DNA from 3 places in the Methylobacterium sp. WCS2018Hpa-22 genome. Region 3 is predicted to be linked to each of the others. Evidence: riboswitches for the same ligand, from Rfam matches in the RefSeq annotation. Region 3 holds a riboswitch; each other region holds the start of a gene.
What was found. Region 3 has a riboswitch for cobalamin ahead of RQI43_RS03505 (CbtB-domain containing protein). Riboswitches for the same ligand answer to the same signal wherever they lie in the genome.

Region 1: linked by a shared signal. The riboswitch ahead of RQI43_RS23370 (TonB-dependent receptor) and the one ahead of RQI43_RS03505 (CbtB-domain containing protein) in region 3 are both predicted to bind cobalamin.
Region 2: linked by a shared signal. The riboswitch ahead of RQI43_RS14750 (TonB-dependent receptor) and the one ahead of RQI43_RS03505 (CbtB-domain containing protein) in region 3 are both predicted to bind cobalamin.

What each region holds. Positions count from the first base shown of each region.
Region 1 is NZ_JAVTJA010000026.1:28,951-35,949, reverse strand. Features, by position in the region: gene RQI43_RS23375 (PepSY domain-containing protein) at 563-2,068, opposite strand; gene RQI43_RS23370 (TonB-dependent receptor) at 2,062-4,263, opposite strand; cobalamin riboswitch at 4,561-4,763, opposite strand; gene RQI43_RS23365 (TonB-dependent siderophore receptor) at 4,861-6,999, opposite strand, start outside.
Region 2 is NZ_JAVTJA010000010.1:84,353-91,351, forward strand. Features, by position in the region: gene RQI43_RS14740 (hypothetical protein) at 334-1,443, shown strand; gene RQI43_RS14745 (DUF1993 domain-containing protein) at 1,538-2,101, shown strand; gene RQI43_RS14750 (TonB-dependent receptor) at 2,144-4,288, opposite strand; cobalamin riboswitch at 4,398-4,598, opposite strand; gene RQI43_RS14755 (catalase family protein) at 4,682-5,785, opposite strand; gene RQI43_RS14760 (glucan biosynthesis protein) at 5,953-6,999, opposite strand, start outside.
Region 3 is NZ_JAVTJA010000002.1:214,970-221,968, forward strand. Features, by position in the region: gene RQI43_RS03475 (cobyric acid synthase) at 1-1,144, opposite strand, end outside; gene RQI43_RS03480 (hypothetical protein) at 1,202-1,924, opposite strand; gene RQI43_RS03485 (RusA family crossover junction endodeoxyribonuclease) at 2,016-2,429, shown strand; gene RQI43_RS03490 (hypothetical protein) at 2,426-3,076, shown strand; gene cobO (cob(I)yrinic acid a,c-diamide adenosyltransferase) at 3,090-3,710, opposite strand; gene cobU (bifunctional adenosylcobinamide kinase/adenosylcobinamide-phosphate guanylyltransferase) at 3,707-4,219, opposite strand; cobalamin riboswitch at 4,326-4,520, shown strand; gene RQI43_RS03505 (CbtB-domain containing protein) at 4,574-4,750, shown strand; gene RQI43_RS03510 (CbtA family protein) at 4,781-5,575, shown strand; gene RQI43_RS03515 (DUF1636 domain-containing protein) at 5,568-5,990, shown strand; gene cobW (cobalamin biosynthesis protein CobW) at 5,987-6,999, shown strand, end outside.

The sequences.
Region 1 (6,999 bases), on a different contig from region 3:
GTGAGGGGGTCTCTCCGGGTATGGCTCCACCGGCCGCGCCCCCTCACCCTCGGCTGCCGCCTCGCCGCGCTCCCCAACGAGGGGGAGACGCGGCCCTCTCCCCGCGCGCGGGGAGAGGGGAATGCGCGCCGGCCTTCGAGCCCAACAGTCTGAGGGCACGTCCCTATTCGGAAATGGCTGGTCCCCCTCTCCCCGCCAGGCGGGGAGAGGACGTCGTCCTCCCCTCGTCGGGAGGCGACGTGAGCCCGTCAGGGCGAGGGTGAGGGGGTATCTCCGGATGCGGCTCCACCGGACGCGCCCCCTCACCCTCGGCTGCCGCCTCGCCGCGCTCCCCAACGAGGGGGGAGACGCGGCCCTCTCCCCGCGTACGGGGAGAGGGAATGCGCGCCGGCCTTCGAGTCCAACAGTCTGAGGGCACGTCCCTACTCAAAAGAGGCGGGGTTCCCCCTCTCCCCGCGGGCGGGGAGAGGACGTCGTCCTCCCCTCGTCGGGAGGCGACGTGAGCCCGCCAGGGCGAGGGTGAGGGGGTCTCTCCGGATGCGGCTCCACCGGACGCGCCCCCTCACCCTCGGCTACCGCCTCGCCGCGCTCCCCAACGAGGGGGAGACGCGGCCCTCTCCCCGCGCGCGGGGAGAGGGGAAGGCGCGCTGGCCTTCGGGCCGATCCGCCGCCAGCCGATGACGAGCCCTGTGATCACCAAGGCTCCGGCGAGCAGGTTCAGCAGCCATTGTGCCGCGTCCCTCGCCGGCGGGTGGCCGACGAGGACCGGCAGATCGAGGCGGTGGAGCGCCGTGAACAGCCAGCGGTTGACGCGGCCGGAGCGGTCGAGCCGGTTGAGGATCTCGCCGCTCTGCGGGTCGACATGCAGCCAAGTCGCGGCGGGATCGGCAAAGCGCAGGCGCAGGATGGGGAGCGTCCCGCTCGTGAGCGGCGACCAGTAGAGGTCGTGGGATTCCAGGCGCTCGACGCCCTCCAGCCTCGCACCCGCCATGGCGAGACCGGCCGCCGCCGCGATCCGAGCGGTCGAGGGTGCGTCTCCGATCGCCCGCCTGCCGGTGCGGTCGAGCCCCGTCGCGCCCCAGCGCCCGCCGATCCGCGGGAGATGCAGGCCGAGGGGTGCATCGGCGGCCAACGCGCGTAGGCTCTCTGTCTCGATGCCGACAGGGTTGTCCGCCCCGGCATAGGCCTCGCGCAGGTCGGCGGGCGGCGCGAGGGAGGTGAACCAGCGGTTCGGGTTCATCGAGAGCCAGCCGCTGAGGATGAAGGTGGTGAGCCCGATCCCGCCGATAAGCCCGGCGAAATGGTGCCAGCGCGCCATCCCGCGATAGGGCGTGACGCGCCCTCGCGCGTAGCGCCGCCTCAGGCGCAGGCGCCAGATCCCCAGGACGAGGCCGGTGAGCGCCGTGAAGGCGGCGATGCCGGAGACCCAGAGCACCACATCGCGCCAGAGATCGGGGCGGGCGCGCAGCGGCGTGAGATAGACCCAGTGGGTGACGGCGCCGACCCAGTTCCAGCCGCGCTCGAACCGCGTCGTGTCGAGGACGATCTCCCCCGTCCGTTGCGAGACGTAGAGTTCGGTGCCGGCCGCGTCGTTCAACGCGACCTTGTGGAAGGACCGCAGGGGATCGTAGCGCGCCGTCACCGTCCATTGGTCGCGCGCGACCTCCTCCACGGACGCGCCGGGCCCGGCCCCGGTGAGGCGCCGGGCCGCCTCGGCATCGACCGGCCCGGCCGGCGTGCCGGTCCGCGCCGAGAGGGTGATGCGGCGGCCGTCGCCGGACGATATCCGGTAGACCGGCTCGTCGCCGCGCATTTCCAGATCGAGGCTGCGGGGCATGCCGTGCAGCCCGGCGGCGGCCAGGGCGCCGTCCGGCGAGACCGCGACTGCCTCCCACGCCATCGGGCGAAGACGCGCGAGGCGCTCCGTCTCCGTCAAGCTCGGGAACGGCACATAGAGCATCACCAGCCCGGAGCCGATCCAGAGGGCGAAGAGCAGCCCGGTGCCGATGCCGAGCCAGCGATGGCCGAGGACCAGCCACCGCTTGCCCTGCTTGAACAGGCTCACCACGCGACGCTGTAGGCGACCTCGAACGAGCGCGGTCGCCCGAGGATCCAGTTGGTGCCGATCCCGTCCACGGCGTTGCCGCTGATCGCGTAGGTTGTGTCGAACAGGTTGTAGACGCGAAGGCTCAGGCGCGAGGCCGGGGTGACCTGATGGTCGAGGCCGAGATGGGCCAGGGTGTAGTCGGGCCGCGGCGCGGTGTTGGAGAAGTCGCTGAAGACCCGGCCGACATTCTGCAGCCCGATCCGCGCCTCCCAGTCGTGGGCGAAGGCCCAATTGAGCCAGACATTGGCGACGCGCTCCGGCACGTCGATGGGCTGGTTGCCCGCATAGGACACCGCTCCCTCCCGGAACTCGTCATATTGCGCGTGGAGCAAGGCGAGGTTGGCGTCGATGCGCCAGCCATCGGGCAGGCGCAGGGCGAGCGCCCCCTCCACCCCGTGCGAGGATTGCCGGCCGACCTGGGTCGAGACATTGGGCTGGCCCGGCACCGCCGAGATCAGGTTGTCCTTGACGATGCGGTAGCCCGCCACCGTCCATTCGAGGGCGCCGTTCAGCGCGAGGCCCTTAGCCCCGACCTCGACCTGTTCGCCGGTGGAGAGGTCGAAATTGGCGTTCGTTTGCGACAGGCTGATGAGGCTCCCCACCGGATCGGTGGCGGTGGCGTATTGCACGTAGAGGGCCGAATCCGGCGTCGGGTTGTAGACGAGGCCGAACCGGTAGCTCAGGGCCTCGAACGAGCGCGCGAAGGTGTCGCCGGTCTGCAGGTTACGCCGGTTCAGGGTCGGCGCGTCGAAACGCACGCCGGTAAGGAAGGAGAGTTGGTCGCTGAGGATCAGCCGGTTCTCGGCGAAGACCGAGGCCTGGTTGGTGCTGGTGGCATAGGCCGGGCTGGCGCGGCCATTGGCCGGGAACAGGCCCGGATCATAATTGAATGGATCGACGCCGGTGACGAGGCCGCCGCCCGCGCTGGAGAAGTTGTTGGTGTGGCGGAAATCCACGTGGTTGACGTCGAATCCGATGGCGAATTCGTTGCGGAAGCCGAACAGGTTGCCCTTGAAGGCCGCGTCGAAGCGGTTCCCGACCTGCTCCTGGTTGTGGTAGATTTCGGTATAGCTGGACCGGTCGATGAGGCCGGTGCCGCGATTGAAGCTGTATTGCTCCACATCGAGCCAGTGGCGCCGGCTCTGCAGCCGGTAGGCGGTGTTGCGGATGGTGATGTCGGCGCTGGGCGTCCACTCGGTCTTGAGCTGGGTCCAGTTGTCGGCCCAGACGATCTTCGCGCCGTCGACATTGTAGTTGTTGTTGCGCAGGGACTGGACGATCCGGCCATTGACCAGCGGCGTGCCCCAGTAGCGCGCGGGCTCCTGGTAGCCGAGATCATGGCTGAGCGTCACCGCGAGATCGGGGTTGAGCTGGAACAGCAGCGCGCCCGAGACCGCGAGGTTGCGGAAATCCCCGTTCGGGCTGGTCCAGCCGCCGTCGCGGTTGCCGCTGATATTGAGGCGGTAGGCCACCGCATCGCCGATGGGACCGCCGAGATCGACGGCGAGGCGCGCGAGCCCGTCCGACCCGGTGGCGGCGCGGGCGGCATGGATCGGCGTGAAGCTCGGTTTCTTCGAGACCACGTTGACCACGCCGCCGATGGCGCCGTCGCCATAGAGGACGGAGGCCGGGCCGCGCAGCACCTCGATCCGCTCCACGTTCCAGGTGTCGAACGGGAAGGTCACCGTGCCGGCGCCCACGAACAGCCGCGTGCCGTCATAGAGCTGCTGGATCGAGTTCGGGCCGGCGAAGCCCCGGCTGGAGAAGGCGCCGTTGCCGTTGCCCGGCGACGCGATGGTGGTGATGCCGGTGGCGTTCTGCGTCACCGCCTCGACCACCGTGTTCTGGCCCCGGATTCGGGCGGTCTCGCCGCTGATGACATCGATACTGGCGGGGGTCTCCAGCGGCGTCAGGCCGAGGCGACTGGCGCTGCGAGAGGGGGTCGAGAGGTTGAGCCCGACCGGGTTGGCGCGAGTCAGGCCGACCCCGCTCCCCTCCACGGTGAGCTGGTCGAGGGTGACGGCATTCTGGCCGATGGAATCCTGGGCGCGGACCTCGCCCGCGAGCAGGGTCGAGCCGAGGAGCGATGCGAGCAGGGCGGTGGCGCCGGCCGGGGAGATCCGCCCGGGGGCGCGGTGGGTGACCTGTGTGGGCATGTTCGTTTTGGCAAACCGGAGTAATCGCTGGCCGAATGCCGCGCCCCCTCTGCTAGATCGTATGTTATAACGTTACAATACGTCGAACCGGGCAAAATGCCTGCGCGGAGGACCAAACGGTCTCGCCGAGGGCAAGATGTGGAGCGAGTCTGCAATGGAAGGAACAGGGACGATCGGGCATCGCGGGCGAACGGCAGGCGCGGCTCAGCGCAGTGGCACGTCACCGCGAACGAAGCCGATCCCCACGCGAGCGCGGGCCCCGACACCCCACCAGGACACCCCGCCCGATGCGTTTCGCGTGTGACCACGACTGACGGCAGGTCTCCTGGCTCGCGGGTCGACGCCCTCTCATCGTCTTCCCAGAAGCCGGAGCCTCCAGTGACGTGTTGATGATGGGCTCGCCGCTTACAGTTGCGGGGGCAGCCGCGGCATCGGGCTCAAGACCCTCACCGCGTTCCCTTTTGATCCCCCGAAGGGGAACCGTCATCGTCAGGCTAGTCGAGGGCGAGAGACCGCGTCAACGACGTCACGGCAACAGCCCAAAAGAAAAGCCCCGGACCGTTCGATCCGGGGCCGATCTCATCGGATGCGTATCGCCTACCAGCGGTAGGTGACGGAGCCCGTCACGCGGCGGCCTTCGCCATAATTGCAGCCGACGAAATTGACCTGTTGCGAGCAGGTGCCGACATAGACGCGGTCCGTGATGTTGTTGGCCGCCACCTGGAAGCGCCAGTTCTCGTATGTGTAACGGAGCGATGCGTCGAAGAGGACGTAGTCCGGCACGCGGATGTTGTTCTGGGGATCGCCGAACGATTCCCCGATGTAGCGGACACCGCCGCCGATCCCGAGTCCGCGGAACATGCCGGTCTGGATCGTGTAATCCAGCCAAGTCGCGGCGGTGAAGTTCGGCACCTGGATCGGCCGCTTCCCAACCGCGCTGGGATTGCCGTCCGGCGCATTGTCCTTCGTCACTTCGGCCTGCAGGACCGTGAATGACGAGATGAGCTTCAGGCCGTCGAGGAGGTCCACGGTGGCCTCGCTCTCGAAGCCTTTCACCTCGACTTCGCCGTTCTGATAGAAGGCCTGCTGCAACGGGTCGCTGGGGTTAAAGAACAGGGCGTTGGTCTTCTTCGTGTTGAACACGGAGAAAAGAACCGAGGTGGCTTGGCCCGGCGGCTGGAACTTCACGCCGGCCTCGATGGTCTCGCCGATCTCGGGCTTGGCCGGGGTGATGTTGTAGGTGAGCGGCACCGCACCGATGCCGGGCACGACCGCGATCGTGCTGTTCTGGAGGAAGACCGGCAACACATTGAACGAGCGCGCGGCCGAGATATAAGGCGTCAGGCCGTTGTCGAAGAGATACGAGAGCCCGACCCGGCCGCTATAGGATTGCGCGTCCTGGTTCGCGCCGAAGCTCGTGGGAATGCCGTTCGGGAACGGGACGGCGTTGAGCATTTGGCGCACGGTATCGATGACCGGGTTCTGGGCATCGGTCTTCGTCGTCACCCAATCGTAGCGGGCGTTCATGCTGAGCAGCCAACGATCGTAGAACTTGACCTGATCCTGCGCGTAGACGCCCACTTGCTCCTGCTGCAACCGTGACAGGAGGGAGCGCGGAAGTTGCGCGACGGGCTGGCCGTAGACCGGATTGAGGATGTTGAGCGGGCCGACGAACGGGCCGATCCCGAGCAGGCCGAAGCTCGTACCGCCGTACTGGTCGCTCTTGTTGTTGATCTTGCTGTAATCGACCCCGAGCAGCGCGGTGTTCTTGATGTTGCCGAACTGCGCATCGTGCTGGAGTTGGGTATCGACGGTGAAGACGCCGTAATCCTCAAGCCAGGTCTGAGCCTCGCGGGTGACGGTGTTGGGCATCGCCGGATTGGTGACGCCCGTGGAGTAGATCGCGTTGTAGTCGGTCGAGGCATGGGCGTAGCGCAGGTTCTGGCGCACGGTCCAATGGTCGTCGAACCGGTGTGAGAACTGGTAGCCGCCCTCGAAATGCTCGGCGAGGAAGCGCGAGAAGCCCGGCTCCCCGAGGAAGCGGCTGCGCATTTCCGACTTATTGGGATTACTGCCCCGGGTGTATTCGCGCGGGATGGCACGGAACGTGTCGCCGGTGCGGTCTCTCTGATAATTGCCGAGCACCGTCAGGCTGGTATCCGCCGAAGGCGCGAAGGTCACCGCGGGCGCGATGTAGATTCGGTCCAGCGGCGTGTAATCCACTTGCGTGCCGCCTTCGCGCAGCAGGCCGGTGATCCGGTAGAGGATCGTCTTCTCAGGGTTGAGCGGGCCGCTCAGGTCGAAGCCGAACTGCTTGCGGTTGAAGCTGCCATAGGAACTAAAGATTTCCCGCAGCGGCTCGACCGTCGGCTTCTTGGTGATGAAGTTGACGAGGCCACCCGGATCGTTGAGCCCGAAAAGGCCCGAGGTCGGGCCGCGCAGCACGTCGATGCGCTCCACGCCGTAGGGCTCGATCGGGAAGCCGGAGAAGCTCGTCTGTGGCAGACGCATCCCGTCCTTGTAGATGCCGCGCTGAGTCTGGTCGAAGCCACGGATGATCAGCTGGTCGAAGCGGCCATCCTGCCCCTGGGGCGACGCGAGGATGCCGGCGCTGTAGGCGAGCGCATCGGCCAGGTTCTCTGCGCCGCGATCCTCGAGCTGCTTCTGAGTGACCACGGACACCGACTGGGGAATCTCCCGCAGGGTCGCGTTGGTCTTCGTTCCCGACATGCTCCT
Region 2 (6,999 bases), on a different contig from region 3:
GCCCGGAATCCAGAGCCGCGACGCGTGCCGTATATCGCAGGCTTCGATTTGGTCCAGTTCAACGTCGCAAGGTCGGCGGTTCTGGATTCCGGGCTCGCCTTCAGCGCCCCGGAATGACGGTGCGGGTGGCAAAACCGTCGAGTTCCCGCCGCTCGATGATGAATCGTCGACCTGAGTTAGAAGCCATGGGCTCGATCCGACGGATTCCTGAGGAGCGATCCTCGTGACAAACGCTGCATGTCGATACAGGTCGGCGAGCTGCGGCCGATGGACAAAGGCCCCGGCCCGGCGGAGACTTACTTCAACAAAAAACGGGTTTGGGAGAGAAATGCCATGAGGCTCAGGCTTGGTCTGGCCGTGCTCGCCGTCGCCTTCGCAGGCGTGGCCGCAGCGGAGCCCCCGACCTTCCAGGTCGATTCGACTTGGCCTAAACCCTTGCCGAACAACTGGATCATGGGCCAGGCGTCCGGCGTCGCGGTGGATGCTGAGGACCGGATCTGGGTGGTGCAGCGCCCGCGCTCCCTCACCGATGACGAGAAGGCCGCCAGCCTCACGCCGCCACGTACCAAATGCTGCCACCCCGCTCCGCCCGTGCTCGTCTTCGACCAGGCGGGCACCCTCGTCCGGTCATGGGGCGGGCCGGGCGAAGGCTATGATTGGCCGCAGAACGAGCACGGCATCCATATCGACCACAAAGGCTTCGTCTGGCTCGCCGGCAATGGTGAGCAGGATGGCCTGATCCTGAAATTCACGCCGGAGGGGAAATTCCTCCTGCAGATCGGCAAGCAGGGTCCCCAGACCAACAGCCTCGACACGACCCGCCTCGGACGGCCCGCCGCCATGCAGGTGGACCCCGAGACCAACGAGCTTTTCGTCGCCGACGGTTACTTCAACCACCGGGTCATCGTGTTCGATGCCGAGACCGGAGCGTTCAAGCGGATGTGGGGCGCCTACGGCAAGCCGCCCACCGACGAGACCCTGCCCGCCTACGACCCGGCCGCCGCGCCGGCCCAGCAATTCCGCAACCCGGTCCATTGCGTCCAGATTGCCCGCGACGGGCTGGTCTATGTCTGCGACCGGGCCAACGACCGGGTCCAGGTGTTCCGCCGCGACGGCAGCTTCGTGAAGGAGTTCTTCGTGGAAAAGGACACCCGCGCCAACGGCTCGGTCTGGGAACTGGCGCTCTGGCCCGACCCCGACCAGACCTACCTCCTCAATGCGGACGGCGCCAACAACGAGGTCCGCACCCTCAAGCGCGACACCGGCGAAGTGCTCGGCGCCTTCGGCCGCAACGGCCGCATGGCCGGCGACTTCCACTGGGTCCACAACCTCGCCGTGGACAGCAAGGGCAACGTCTTCACCACGGAGGTGGACACGGGCAAGCGCGCGCAGAAGTTCTTGTTCCGGGGGGAGATGGTGGTGCGGAAGCGGGTGGGGCCGTAGGGGTCGGAATGGGAAAAAGTGGGCCTCGACTTATGGTGTTCGCTCTCGCGGAAATAGGGTAGGCCTTGAAGTAGCCGTCGCCGCGAGACTGATTATGTCGCTGACTAACCTTCTGGTACCGACCTACAGGAACATGTTGCGGACGCTGTCCGGGCTGCTGGACAAAGCAGTGCATCAGAGGGTGGATCAGGCCGATGGTCTGCTATCGGCGCGTCTGGCACCAGATATGTATCCACTGGCGTCACAGGTTTGTTTTGCTGCCTATCAAGCTCAGGAAGCAACGTTCCGCCTTAGCGGCGAAGATATTCCCCAATCGCTTGCTGCCGTGGCAGCCGAGGGGCGCAATGCCGGCGACGTGCCCGGCTCAATCGCGGATGCACGGGCTCGCATCGCCGACGCATTGGCGCATCTGGACGGCCTCCCGGACGATGCTCTCGATGCCGGAGCGACCCTGCCAATCGTGATCGAGCTTCCGGGCAACATCACGTTCGATATGAGCGGCGAACAATACGCTCGGGATTGGGCTCTGCCTCAGTTCTACTTCCACGTCATCACCGCCTACGCCATCTTGCGGCATTACGGCATCACACTCGGCAAAGCCGATTATGTGCCTCACATGTTCGCATATCTCCGGCCCGGATCACTGCCATCAGCATGACCGGAGAGCGGCTTGGCTGCCCGCAACCCGCTCCCATCCCTCTCAAAACCGCCCCGCCACCGTCAGCCGCACCGCCATCGGCTCCACCGGATGCAGATGCGTGTCGGCCACGCCGCCGGCCGGTTCCCCCCGCAGCCGCGACTCGTAGAAGTAGTCGATCTGGCTCGCCTTGACGTTGAGCAGGTTGAGGATGTCGAGCTGCACCGTGACGCCGTTCTCGAAGTTGTAGCCGATGCGGCCATTCACCAGCGTGGTCGGCTTCGAGCGGACGGAATTGTCCTCGATGAGCGGGCGCGGCCCGAAATAGCGAAGCCGCATCGTGCCGAACCAGCCGAGCGCCTCACCGAGGGTAAAGCCGGCCGCCGCGATGGCGGTGGGGGCGGCGGGAATGCGGCTCCCCGCTGGGTCGCGATCGGCGAAGCGCGCATGGGTGACGGTGAGGTCGGCATCGAGAGCGAGCCAGGGCGTGACCGCGTAGTGGTTGGTCCACTCGATGCCGGTGCGCCGGCTCGGGCGGCTCGGCTCGGTGGTGCCGGCATCGCCCACGAACAGGTTCTCGGAATCGAAATCGAGCTGGAACAGCGTCACGGTCGATTCGAGACCGGCGATGGAGCGGTTGCGCAAGCCCACCTCCGAGCCCACCGAGCGCACCAGCAGGGGCACCCGGTCGAGGGGGAACAGAGGGTTGCCCGGATCGACCGTGATGGTCGCGCCCCGCGCGTCGTTGGAATGGAAGCCCTCGCCGTAATTCACGAACAATTCGGTCTCGGCCCAGGGGCCGAACACGACGCCGAGCTTAGGGCTGACGATGCCGTCCCGCGCATGGCCTGAGTTCAACGGATTGTTCGATCTCACGGTGGCGTCGTAGGCATCGGCGCGGAGGCCGACGCTGGTGCGCAGCCACTCGGTCCAACGCAGGCGGTTCTCAAAGTAGAGGGCAGCGCTGCCCTCCTGCACGCGGTCGTCGCGCACGGTGGAGAGGGAGGTGCGCGCCCGCGTGTTGAACAGTCCCACATGGATGTCGTCGAACCGCGCCTGCACGCCGATTTCGTTCTCCATGGGCAGGCCGAACAGCTCACCCTTGAACACCCTGGCGATCTCGCCGCCGGCGACGGTGCGGCTGTCGAGCTGGCGGAACTGGTCGCCGTTGACCGGGTCGTTGAGGAAATAGGTGAAGTTGTTGAACAGGTTGAGGTTTGAGCGGATGACGTAGGCGCTGGCGCGGGTGACGCCGCCGTCGTCCGACCGGCTCCAGCGGCCCGACAGGGAGAAGCGGCTGGCATCGCCGCCATCGCTCGGATCGAGAGTGCCGAAGCGGCCGATCACGCCTTCGGAAATGGCCCGCTGCGGAACCTGGTTCGTCGCCGTCCAGCGGTTGGAATAGGCCATGCCGGTGAGGGAGAACCCGTCGAGGGCGGTGCCCTGGCTGTAGCGCAGCACGCCGTTGAGCTTGCGGATGTCGTCCGGCACCACCCATGGGCCGTCATAGACCTGAGCCTCGCCAGCGGCGAGGAGCGTCCCCTCCCCGAGGGGTGCGGAGGCGATGGTGAGCGCCCGCTTGTAGCCGAAGCTCCCGAGGGAGGTGAGCGCGAGAGGGCGGGGCACCGCGTCGATCGTGTCGATCCGCACCGATCCGGCGGAGGCGAAATCCCCGTCACGGGCGAAATACGGGCCCTTGTGGAACTCCACCGCGCCGACGAGTTCGGGAATGAGGAAGTTGATGTCGGCATAGCCCTGGCCGTGGCCATGGGTGCGCATGTTGGCCGGCATGCCGTCGATGGTGATGGCGATGTCCGTGCCGTGGTCGAGGTTGAAGCCGCGCAGGAAGTACTGGTTGGCTTTTCCTTCGCCGGAATGCTGCGTGACGATGAGGCCGGGCACGGCTTCCAGCACCTCGCCGGGGCGGGTCACCGGGCGATCGTTGAGGGCCCTGCCGGTGATGACGCCCGAACTCGACGTCAGCGCGGGAGCGGACAGGGCGCCGAACGCCTCGGCCCCGCCGGTTCCACCAGTGGCCCCGCCGAGACCGGGACCGGCCGCTGCAGGGGGCGGGCGCATGTCGGCGGCCACGGAGAGTTCGTTGAGGGTCGCCTCGGCGGTGGTTGCCGTCCCGGACTGAGCAAGAACCGGCGAGGCGGATGCCAGGAATCCGAGGGCGAGGAGTGGGGGAACGAGACGGGCGGACACAGGCGGAGACCTCGGGCAACGGCAGTGGCACGTCACCGCGAACGAAGCCGATCCCTACGCGAGCGCAGGCCCCGACACCCCACCAGGACACCCCGCCCGATGCGTTTCGCGTGTGACCACGACTGACGGCAGGTCTCCTGGCTCGCGGGTCGACGCCCTCTCATCGTCTTCCCAGGCCCGAAGACCCAGTGACGTGTTGATGATGGGCTCGCCGCTTACAGTTGCGGGGGCAGCCGCGGCATCGGACAAAACGTCCTCACCGCGTTCCCTTTTGATCCCCCGAAGAGGAACCGTCAGTCTCAGGCTAGGTCGGCCGCGACGAGAGGGTCAATTGCGAGATGATCCCGCACCGATCATCGCCGCTGCCCTGTCGCATTGCAGCAACGTCCGGCGTCAATCCGGTAGAGCGTCGAGGTTCTTCGGCTCCTCGATGCGGCGGCCGTTCTTCTCGGCCCGGAAGCGCTTGCCCATCTCGTAGGCCGATTTGCGCATGCGCATGATCCCGCCGAGCGGCCGGTGCGCGGCCAGCCCGTGCCAGGGGCTGAACGACAATCCGTCATCGACATAGGCGGCGCGGGCCTCGCTCCAGCTTGCCTGCGGCGCGGCGGTGAGGGTGGCGATGGTACGGTAGGGGCTCGCGGTCTCAGGCCAGACCACGGAGGCGTCCTCCACCGGCATGTCGTCGAGGTTCAGGCACAGCTGTGCACGCAATTCCCAGGTGCCGCCGTGGATGCTGAAATGCGCCATCACCGCCTCGCGGATTGCGTTGGCGGCACTCGTGTCGTCGAGCGGCTTGTTCGCCAGCGCCCTCATTTCGGGAGAGACCGGGACGAGGGAGATCTTGGCGATGTGATCGCCGAAGCGCAGCGGGACCTGACTATAGAAACTGTCGCCGAGGAGATGCGTCTCGGGCTGCCCACCGAGGATCGCCAGGGTCGGGCTCGGCGAACCGGTGGTCGCGACGACTGCGCTCTGCACGCCCCGAAGCGCCGCCGAAGCAGCCTTCTTGAGCCCTTCCGCCCGGTCCGTGGTCTTGGCGAGGAGCTTCAGCGTCGCGAGGAACGGCTTCGGTCCCGGCGCCGAGAAGGCCGGCCCGTTGACGAGCACGAAATCCTGCGTGGCATCCCCTTCCGATCCTTCGAGACGCTCTCCCTCGACACCGAGGACCTTGATCGCCACGCCGCGCGGGGTGGAGACGCTGTCGTCCAGGATGTCGCCCGGAATGGTCGAGAAGCGCATCACCACGGGGTAGCGCCCCGGCTTCGCGAACAGGCCCTGCGCCAGTTCAGGGGACAGGTCGGGCGCCACCTCCAACTCGGCCCTCAAGGCGCCATGCGCCTTGGCATGGACGCTGCGGATGGCATGGCCGCCATGGGCGAGGGTCGTCTCGCTGATGGAGCGCATGGTCTCGTTCAGGGCCCGGCTGGTCTCGGCCTCGTCGGGTTCAAGGGTCTCGATGGAGGGCGTGTAGCGCAGGTAGTCGGTCTCGATGGCCAAGGGTGCTGCTCCGGGGGAAGGCGGATTCCGCGCGCCGAGGCGTTTCGACGGCCTCCGGGGAACCGGGCGGCTCCGCAACCTGATGGTGTTCCAGCTTAGGAATCCCTGGCCCCTCCTCCCGTTCCGATCCCTGCGGCATCTCGCCAAGTCGTGAAAGCGCCCGGCGATCAGGCGGCGTTGTCCCAGGTCTCGCTGATCGGACGCCCGCCGCGCACGAGACGCGCGCGCAGGACGACGTCACCGGGTGGCAGCGGCGTCGGCGGGCGCCATTCTACGTAGAGACGCCAGCCACCCGTCTGGGGCACCCGTTCCACCACCGGATCGACCATGGTGCCGGCACTGGCCGAGACCTCGGCCGCGATGTCACCGTCTGGGCCGGTGGGCAGGCCCGGCCCTTCGAAATCGATGACGTAGAGGCGCCGCTCCGGACTCGGCGGCGTGGTCGGCCGCAGGCGCTCGGCCGAACCGAAGCGGGTGGAGACCACCCGGGCGAGCGCGCGGAGCACAGCGGTGTCCGGTTCGGCCCCGACGGTCGAGAGCGTGTAGGCAAGGTCGAGGGTGCTCCCCGCCATGACGGGCGCGGCCGGCACGAAGGCGGCGACAATGTTGTCCATGTACTCCTCGCGGGACGGGATTTCGAAGAGCTGCACCGCCCCGGCGCCGAACCCCGCCTGGGGTGTGACCCAGAGGCCGGGCCGCGCCTCGTGACGGGCCTGGACATCAAAATAGGCGGCAAAGTTTCGTTCGCGCTGGAACAGTCCGAACCCGTCGGGGGGATCGGTGCGGAAAGCCGAGATCTGCGGCTCACGCCGTCCATTGCTCAGGGGGCGCCACAGGCGATCGTCCTTGGTCGCCACCACGAGCCCGTCCGAATCGTGAACCTGGGGCCTGAAATCGTCGAACGGCTCGGCTCCGCGCGCGCCCGGACCGTTCGCGCCATGCAGGAACATGCTGGTGAGTGGCGCGAGGCCGAGACGCGGGATCGCGGCGCGGGGATGCAGCGAGGCGGTGACGACCATTCGCGAGGTCTCGCCGGGTTCGACCACGAAGCGGTAGGCACCCGTAAGACTCGGTGAATCGAGGAGCGCCAGGATCGTGACGGCGCGGGAATCGGCCTTCGGCTCGCAGATCCAGAACGCCGTAAAGTCCGGAAATTCCTCCGCGCCCGGACCGCCGGTCTGGATCGCGGCACCGCGCGCCGACAGGCCGTATTC
Region 3 (6,999 bases):
TCCGCCCGCTCACCGCCTCGAGGCGCTTCAGCGGCGTCATCACCGTCTCGACGTCGAGCAGGCCGAGCCCGGCGACGCTGCGCGGCTCGCCCTCGATCCCGTGCGGATCGCTCAACGTCCGGCCCAGCATCTGGTAGCCGCCGCAGAGGCCGAGCACATGGCCGCCCCGGCGCAGATGCGCGCGGATGTCGATGTCCCATCCCTCGCGACGGAGGGCGTCGAGATCGTCGATCGTGGTCTTCGAGCCCGGCAGCAGGACGAGGGCGACGTCGCCCGGAATCGCCTCGCCGGGCCGGACCAGCACGACCTCCACCTCCGGCTCCGCCCGTAGCGGATCGAGGTCGTCGAAATTGGCGATGCGAGGGAGAACCGGCACCGCGACGCGAATGCGCGTCCGGCCGGAGGAGGCGGAACCGGCGAGCCCCAGCGCATCCTCGGCGGGCAGGCGCGCGGCTTCAGGGAAATGCGGCACGAGGCCGAGGGCGGGCCAGCCGGTCGCCGTGGCGACGATCTCCATGCCGTCAGCGAACAGGCTCGGGTCGCCGCGAAACCGGTTGACGAGGAAGCCCACGATCATCGCCGCATCCTCGGGCGCGATCACCGCCTTGGTGCCGACGAGGCTGGCGATGACGCCGCCCCGGTCGATGTCGCCGAGCAGGATCACGGGCGTGTCGGTGGCCCGCGCAAAGCCCATATTAGCGATGTCGCCCCGTCGCAGGTTGACCTCGGAGGCCGAGCCGGCGCCCTCCACGATGACGAGGTCGGCCTGGCCCTTCAGATGATCAAAACTTTCGAGCACGGAGGCCAGGAGACGCGGCTTCCAGGCCTGGTAATCTCGCGCCTTCGCGGTGCCGACCATCCGGCCCTGCACCACCACCTGCGAGCCGGTCTCGCTCTGGGGCTTCAGCAGGACCGGGTTCATGTGGATGGAGGGCGCCACCCCGCAGGCCCGCGCCTGCAGCGCCTGGGCCCGGCCGATCTCGCCGCCATCGGCGGTAACGGCCGCGTTGTTGGACATGTTCTGCGGCTTGAACGGCCGCACGGCGAGGCCGCGCCGCGTGAAGGCGCGGCACAGGCCGGCCACGATCAGCGACTTACCGACATCCGAGCCGGTGCCCTGGATCATGAAGGCGCGGGCGGTCATGCGATCGGGTCTCGTCCGGTGTGCCGAGGGGTGTCGGCGAGCCCTAGCACGACCGCGTCAGGGCCGCGACGGCGGGCCGGCGACGCAGGCGGTATCGAGAGGCCGCGCGGCCCGGCGGAAATCGAGGATGGCGGAGGCGTAGGTCTCGACGACCTCCGAGAACGGCACCCGCTCGGCCGTGAACAGGACGGCCCGATGGCTGAACAGCCGGTCCGGAATCGCGAGCGGCGCGCAGGCGGGATCGGGCGGGGCCGCTTGGTCCCAACCGGGCGGCAGAGGCTGCCAGAGACGGTCCGCCCCGATGGTCTGGCGGGTGGTGCCCAGCGCCTGGACCGCCCTGCCAAAGGGTGTATCGGTCGTCTCCAGCAGGCGGTTCATCTCCGGGTTCAGTCGCTCCGGCACGTACCAATTGTCGGCCTCCGACAGAACGTGATTCCCGCAGGCGAGCCGGACCCGGCGATATTTCAGGACGGTTTCGGGTCCGGCGGCGAGGCGGCGGCGCGTCTCTTCCGAGGCGGGCTTGTCCACATCGCGCAGGAGGGTCGCCGTGAGCCGCGGGTCCGTCGCCATGCCGTGCTCGAAGCACCAGCCTTCGAGGGTCGCGGTGGCGCTGCGGCTCGCCAGGAGCCGCGCATTGAGCCCCTCCATCACCGCCAGCGCCTCGACGCGGGCGAGATAGGTGTCCGGCCAGGATGTGATGGACTCCGCGGAGGCCGCACCGGCACCGGACAGAAGAAGCGTGAGCGGAACGAGGCAGCGTCGGAAGCCGCGACGGAACACAACCCAAGGGAGATTCCGCGATACCCTATACACGTTGATGAAGCCGTGCATAAGTTGCGGGACCGAAGCCCGCGACGCTAGGCGATCTCTCGTGGAGCTCATCTTTCCCATCGAGTTCCTCGTCAGCGGCACACCGGTCTCGTTCCAATCGGCCCGATCGAGTTCCAAATCGCAATGGAAGCAGAAGGTCCGAGCGGCAAGCGACGGCTCCTTGCCCGAGAATCACTTCGCCTGCGAGGGTAAACTCGCCGTGACGCTGTTCTACTTCCCCGTCGGCTCCGTGCAGGGCGATGTGGACAATATCGTCAAACTGGTTCTCGATGCCCTCAACCAGCACATCTACATGGATGATTCTCAGATCGAACGGGTGGTCATCCAGAAGTTCGAACCGCAGCGGGTGTTTTCGTTCACGCAGCCGAGCCCCGTCCTGGCGGCGGCCCTGTCGGCACAGAAGCCGATTCTATACGTAAGGCTCTCGGACGATCCATTCGAGGAACTGGCATGAGCGGCATGGAACCAGAACGGCCGGTCCTCGACCTCATCATCCCGACACTCATGGATGCCGGCTACGAGGTCTATACTCACCCTTCCCGCCAGCTTCTGCCATCCTTCATGGGCGACTACGTTCCCGACGCGATTGCGCTCGGAAAACCCAAGAATCTCGCGATCGAGATCGTGCGGGATGGCTCGCGATCGGGAAGCCAGGAAAGAGTCGCTGACCGGTTCCTCGGTGTCGCCGATTGGGAACTTCGGATCTACTACGCTCGCTCCGGCGGCGGCGTACCCGCCATCGACGGCGTGACGCCCGACATCATTGACCGCACGATCGCGAAGGTCGAGGCTCTCATCGCAGCCGGCCAGATGGAGGCCGCTCTGCTGCTTGGCTGGTCGACCTTCGAAGCCATCGGGCGGGCCTTGATTCCGGACCGCCTGTCGCGATCTCAATCGTCCGCACGGCTGATCGAACAGCTCGCGGGCGAAGGCATCGTAACGCCCGACGAGGCGGATCGGCTTCGCCCCATGGCGAGCCTGCGCAACGCCGTCGCCCACGGGGCCCTGCAGCGAGACCTTGATCCCGCCGCCCTGGAGGATTTCGTCGCTACGCTGAAGCTCGTCCTCCACGAGAATCAGCCGGTCGGCGGCGTGGCCTGACCGCGCCCAGCAGTCAGAACTCGATCCCCTCCTGCGCCTTCACGCCGGCCGAGAAATGGTGCTTCACGCTGCCCATCTCGGTGACGAGGTCGGCGGCCTGGATGAGGGCCGGCTTGGCGTTGCGGCCGGTGACGATGACGTGGAGGTCGGGCCGGCGCGCCCGGAAAGCCGCCACCACGGCGTCGATGGGCAGATAATCGTAGCGCAGGGCGATGTTGAGTTCGTCGAGGAGGACGAGGCGGATGGTCGGGTCGGCCATCAGCTCCTCGGCCTTGGCCCAGGCATGCTCGGCCGCCGCGATGTCGCGGGCCTTGTCCTGCGTCTCCCAGGTGAAGCCCTCGCCGAGCGTATGCCATTCGATCCGGTCGCCGAAAGCCTTCAGCGCGTGCTTCTCGCCCGTATCCCACCCCCCCTTGATGAACTGGACCACGCCAACCCGCCAGCCATGGCCGAGCGCCCGCAGGACGAGGCCGAGCCCGGCCGTGGTCTTGCCCTTGCCAGGGCCGGTATTGACGATGAGCAGGCCCTTCTCGATCGTCTTGGCCGCGACCTCGGCGTCCTGGACGGCCTTGCGCTTCTCCATCTTCTCACGGTGCCGTTCGGCCTCCGGGTCGCTCGTGTCTGAAACGCTCATGCGCTCGCTCCGGGTTGGGGTTTCACGATCATCGGCAGTCCCGCCACCATGAACACCACATGGTCGGCCCGCGCGGCGAGGCGCTGGTGCAGGCGCCCGGCCGCGTCGCGGAAGCGGCGGGCGAGCGCGTTGTCCGGTACGATGCCGAGACCGACCTCGTTGCCAACGAGTACCACTGGCCCCGGCGCGCGACCGCAGGCCTCGATCAGCGCGGCGCTCGCCGCCTCGATATCGGCCTCGGACAGGATCAGGTTGGTAAGCCATAGGGTCAGGCAATCGACCAGCACCGGCCCGTTCGCCGCGGCGACGGCCTCGGCCAGATCGATCGGCACGTCCCGGGTGATCCAATCCGCCGAGCGGCGCGACCGGTGAAGGGCGACGCGCTCCCGCATCTCGTCGTCCCAGGCCTGCGCGGTGGCGAGGTAGAGCCACGGCGCCGGGTGGGCTTCCACGAGGCGCTCCGCGTGCAGACTCTTGCCCGAGCGCGCGCCGCCGAGGACCAGTGTCATTCTTGGAGAAGGCTGCCGCATGGCTCCCTTTAGCGCGAAACCGCCCTGCCCCGTCAAAGCCGGTAAAACGCTTTGGCAGCGCGTTGTCAGCGGTCGCGCGAGCGCGTAGAAGCGAAGTTCGGACGGTGCCCCGGCGACGGGGTGAAAAGGGAATGCGGTGAGGGCTCGCGCCTGAAACCGCAGCTGCCCCCGCAACTGTGAGCGGAGACGGGCCTGCCATCGGCCACCGGAGCGATCCGGGAAGGCGGCAGGACCGGATGACCCGCGAGCCAGGAGACCTGCCTTCCGAAGGGGACATTGTCCTCCCGCTCTATCCTCGAACGCCGCCGGCGGGGCGGCCGGAGACCTGACACGATGACCACGAACACCCTCGCCCTCACCGGCACCCGCAGCAACGAGCGTCTCGGCGCAGTGCTCATGGCCGCTTTCCTCGGCCTCGGGCTCGTCTTCATGGCCGGCTTCGCCCCGGCGATGGCGCTGCACAACGCGGCCCACGATTTCCGGCACGCCCAGAATTTCCCCTGCCACTGACCGCCTAGCGCTCAGCCAGGACCTGATTTCATGATGATCCGACTCGTGTCGGCGGCCCTGGTCGCCGGCTTCCTGGCGGCTGTCGTCGCCACGGGCTTGCAGCTTGCCCTCACCTCGCCGCTGATCATCGCGGCCGAGCGTTACGAGAGCGGCGAAGCCACGGCGCCAGCCGCGCAATGGATGCCGCGCGGCGTCTCCCCGGCCTCCCTCATCGTGCCCGTCCATTCGGGCCACGACCATGGCGGCAAGGACCATGGCGGCAAGACGGACGGTGTCGAAGGCGGCGAGGTCGCTCCGGCCTGGCAGCCCGGCCCCGGCCTTCCCCGGATGGTCTTCACCGCCCTCGCGACCCTGGTCGGCGGCGTCGGCTACGCCCTGTTGCTGGGCGCGGCTCTCATTGCCTGTGGGCGCGAGCCGAGCCCGGAAACCGGCCTGCGATTCGCCATCGCGGGGTTCCTCGCCGTGGCCCTCGCCCCGGCCCTCGGTCTGCCGCCTGAACTGCCCGGCATGGAGGCGGCGCCGCTCGCCGAACGCCAGTTCTGGTGGATCATGACCGCGGCCGCCACCGCCATGGGGCTCTACCTCATCGCGATCCGCCGCTCCTCCATCGCCATCGCTGGAGGGCTCGTGCTTCTCGTCGCGCCGCATCTGGCAGGCGCTCCGGAGACGAGCCACACTGCCTCCGCCCTGCCCCCGGGCTACGCGGCCCAATTCGCCGCTCGGTCGCTCGGCATCGCCTTCGTGTTCTGGGCGGTGATCGGCCTCGCCTTCGGCTGGGCCTGGAACAGCGTCGGGCGCAAGAGCCCGACGACGTCGCATGCCTGACGAGGACATCCAGGCCGGCAGACCGGTCGTACTCTATGTCTGCGCCACCTGCCGCACGGCCGGCGACACATCCGAGCCCCGTGCCGGGGCCCGCCTCGTCTCGGCGCTGCGCGATGCGGTGACGGAAGCCGCCATCGAGGGCATCGCGGTCGAGAGCGTGGAGTGCCTGTCGGTCTGCAAGCGCCCCTGCACGGTCGCCGTGGCGTCGGAGGGCCGCTGGACCTACGTCTACGGCGATCTCGACCCGGTCGAATCCGCCAGAACCATCCTCGCGGGCATCGGCCTGTACGCGGAGACGCCCGACGGCATCGTGCCCTGGAAGGCGCGGCCGGAGGCGTTCCGCAAAGGCGTCGTCGCCCGCATTCCCCCGTTTCCTCCGCCCCGCGCGGACAGAATTCCGGACGCCGCCGAATGAGCATCGTCGAGAAGATCCCCTGCACCATCGTCACCGGCTTCCTCGGAGCCGGGAAGACGACCCTCGTCCGTCACCTCGTGGAGAATGCCGGCGGTCGTCGGCTCGCCATCATCGTCAACGAGTTCGGCGATATCGGCTTCGACGGATCGTTCCTGGCCGCCTGCGGCATCGAGGGTTGCCAGGACGAGGACATCGTGGAGCTGGCCAATGGCTGCATCTGCTGCACCGTGGCGGACGATTTCGTGCCCGCCCTGAACAAGCTCCTCGACCGCGCCGACCCGCCGGAGCACATCCTCATCGAGACGTCCGGCCTCGCTCTGCCGAAGCCCCTGGTCCAGGCCTTCCACTGGCCGGCGATCCGCTCGCGGGTGACCGTGGACGGGGTGATCGCGGTGATCGACGGCCCGGCCGTCGCTGCCGGCTTCTTCGCCGACGATCCGGCAGCCCTCGCCGCCCAGCGGGCCGACGATGCCAGCGTCGATCACGACAACCCGCTGGAAGAGGTGTTCGAGGACCAGCTCCTCTGCGCCGACCTCGTGGTGATGAACAAGGCCGACCTCCTCGACGACGCCGGCAAGGCCAAGGTCCGCGCCGAGGTGGAGCGCCAGCTGCCGCGCGCGGTGAAGATGGTCGAGGCCGAGCATGGCCGCCTCGATCCGCGCGTGATCCTCGGTCTCGGCGCCGCCGCCGAGGACGATCTCGACGCCCGCCCCTCCCATCACGGCGAGGGCGAGGACCACGATCACGACGATTTCGACTCCGTGGCCATTGCCGTGCCTGCCACGGCGAGCGCCGAGGATCTGGCCTCCCGCGTCGCCCGCGCCGCCGAGACCAGCGGCGTCCTGCGGATCAAGGGCTTCGCCGAGGTCACCGGCAAGCCGATGCGCCTCGTGGTCCAGGGCGTCGGTGCCCGTATCGCCCATCATTACGACCGCCCCTGGCGGGCGAGCGAGAACCGCGACGGCCGGCTCGTGGTCATCGGGCTGAAGGGTTTCGACCAGGGGGCGGT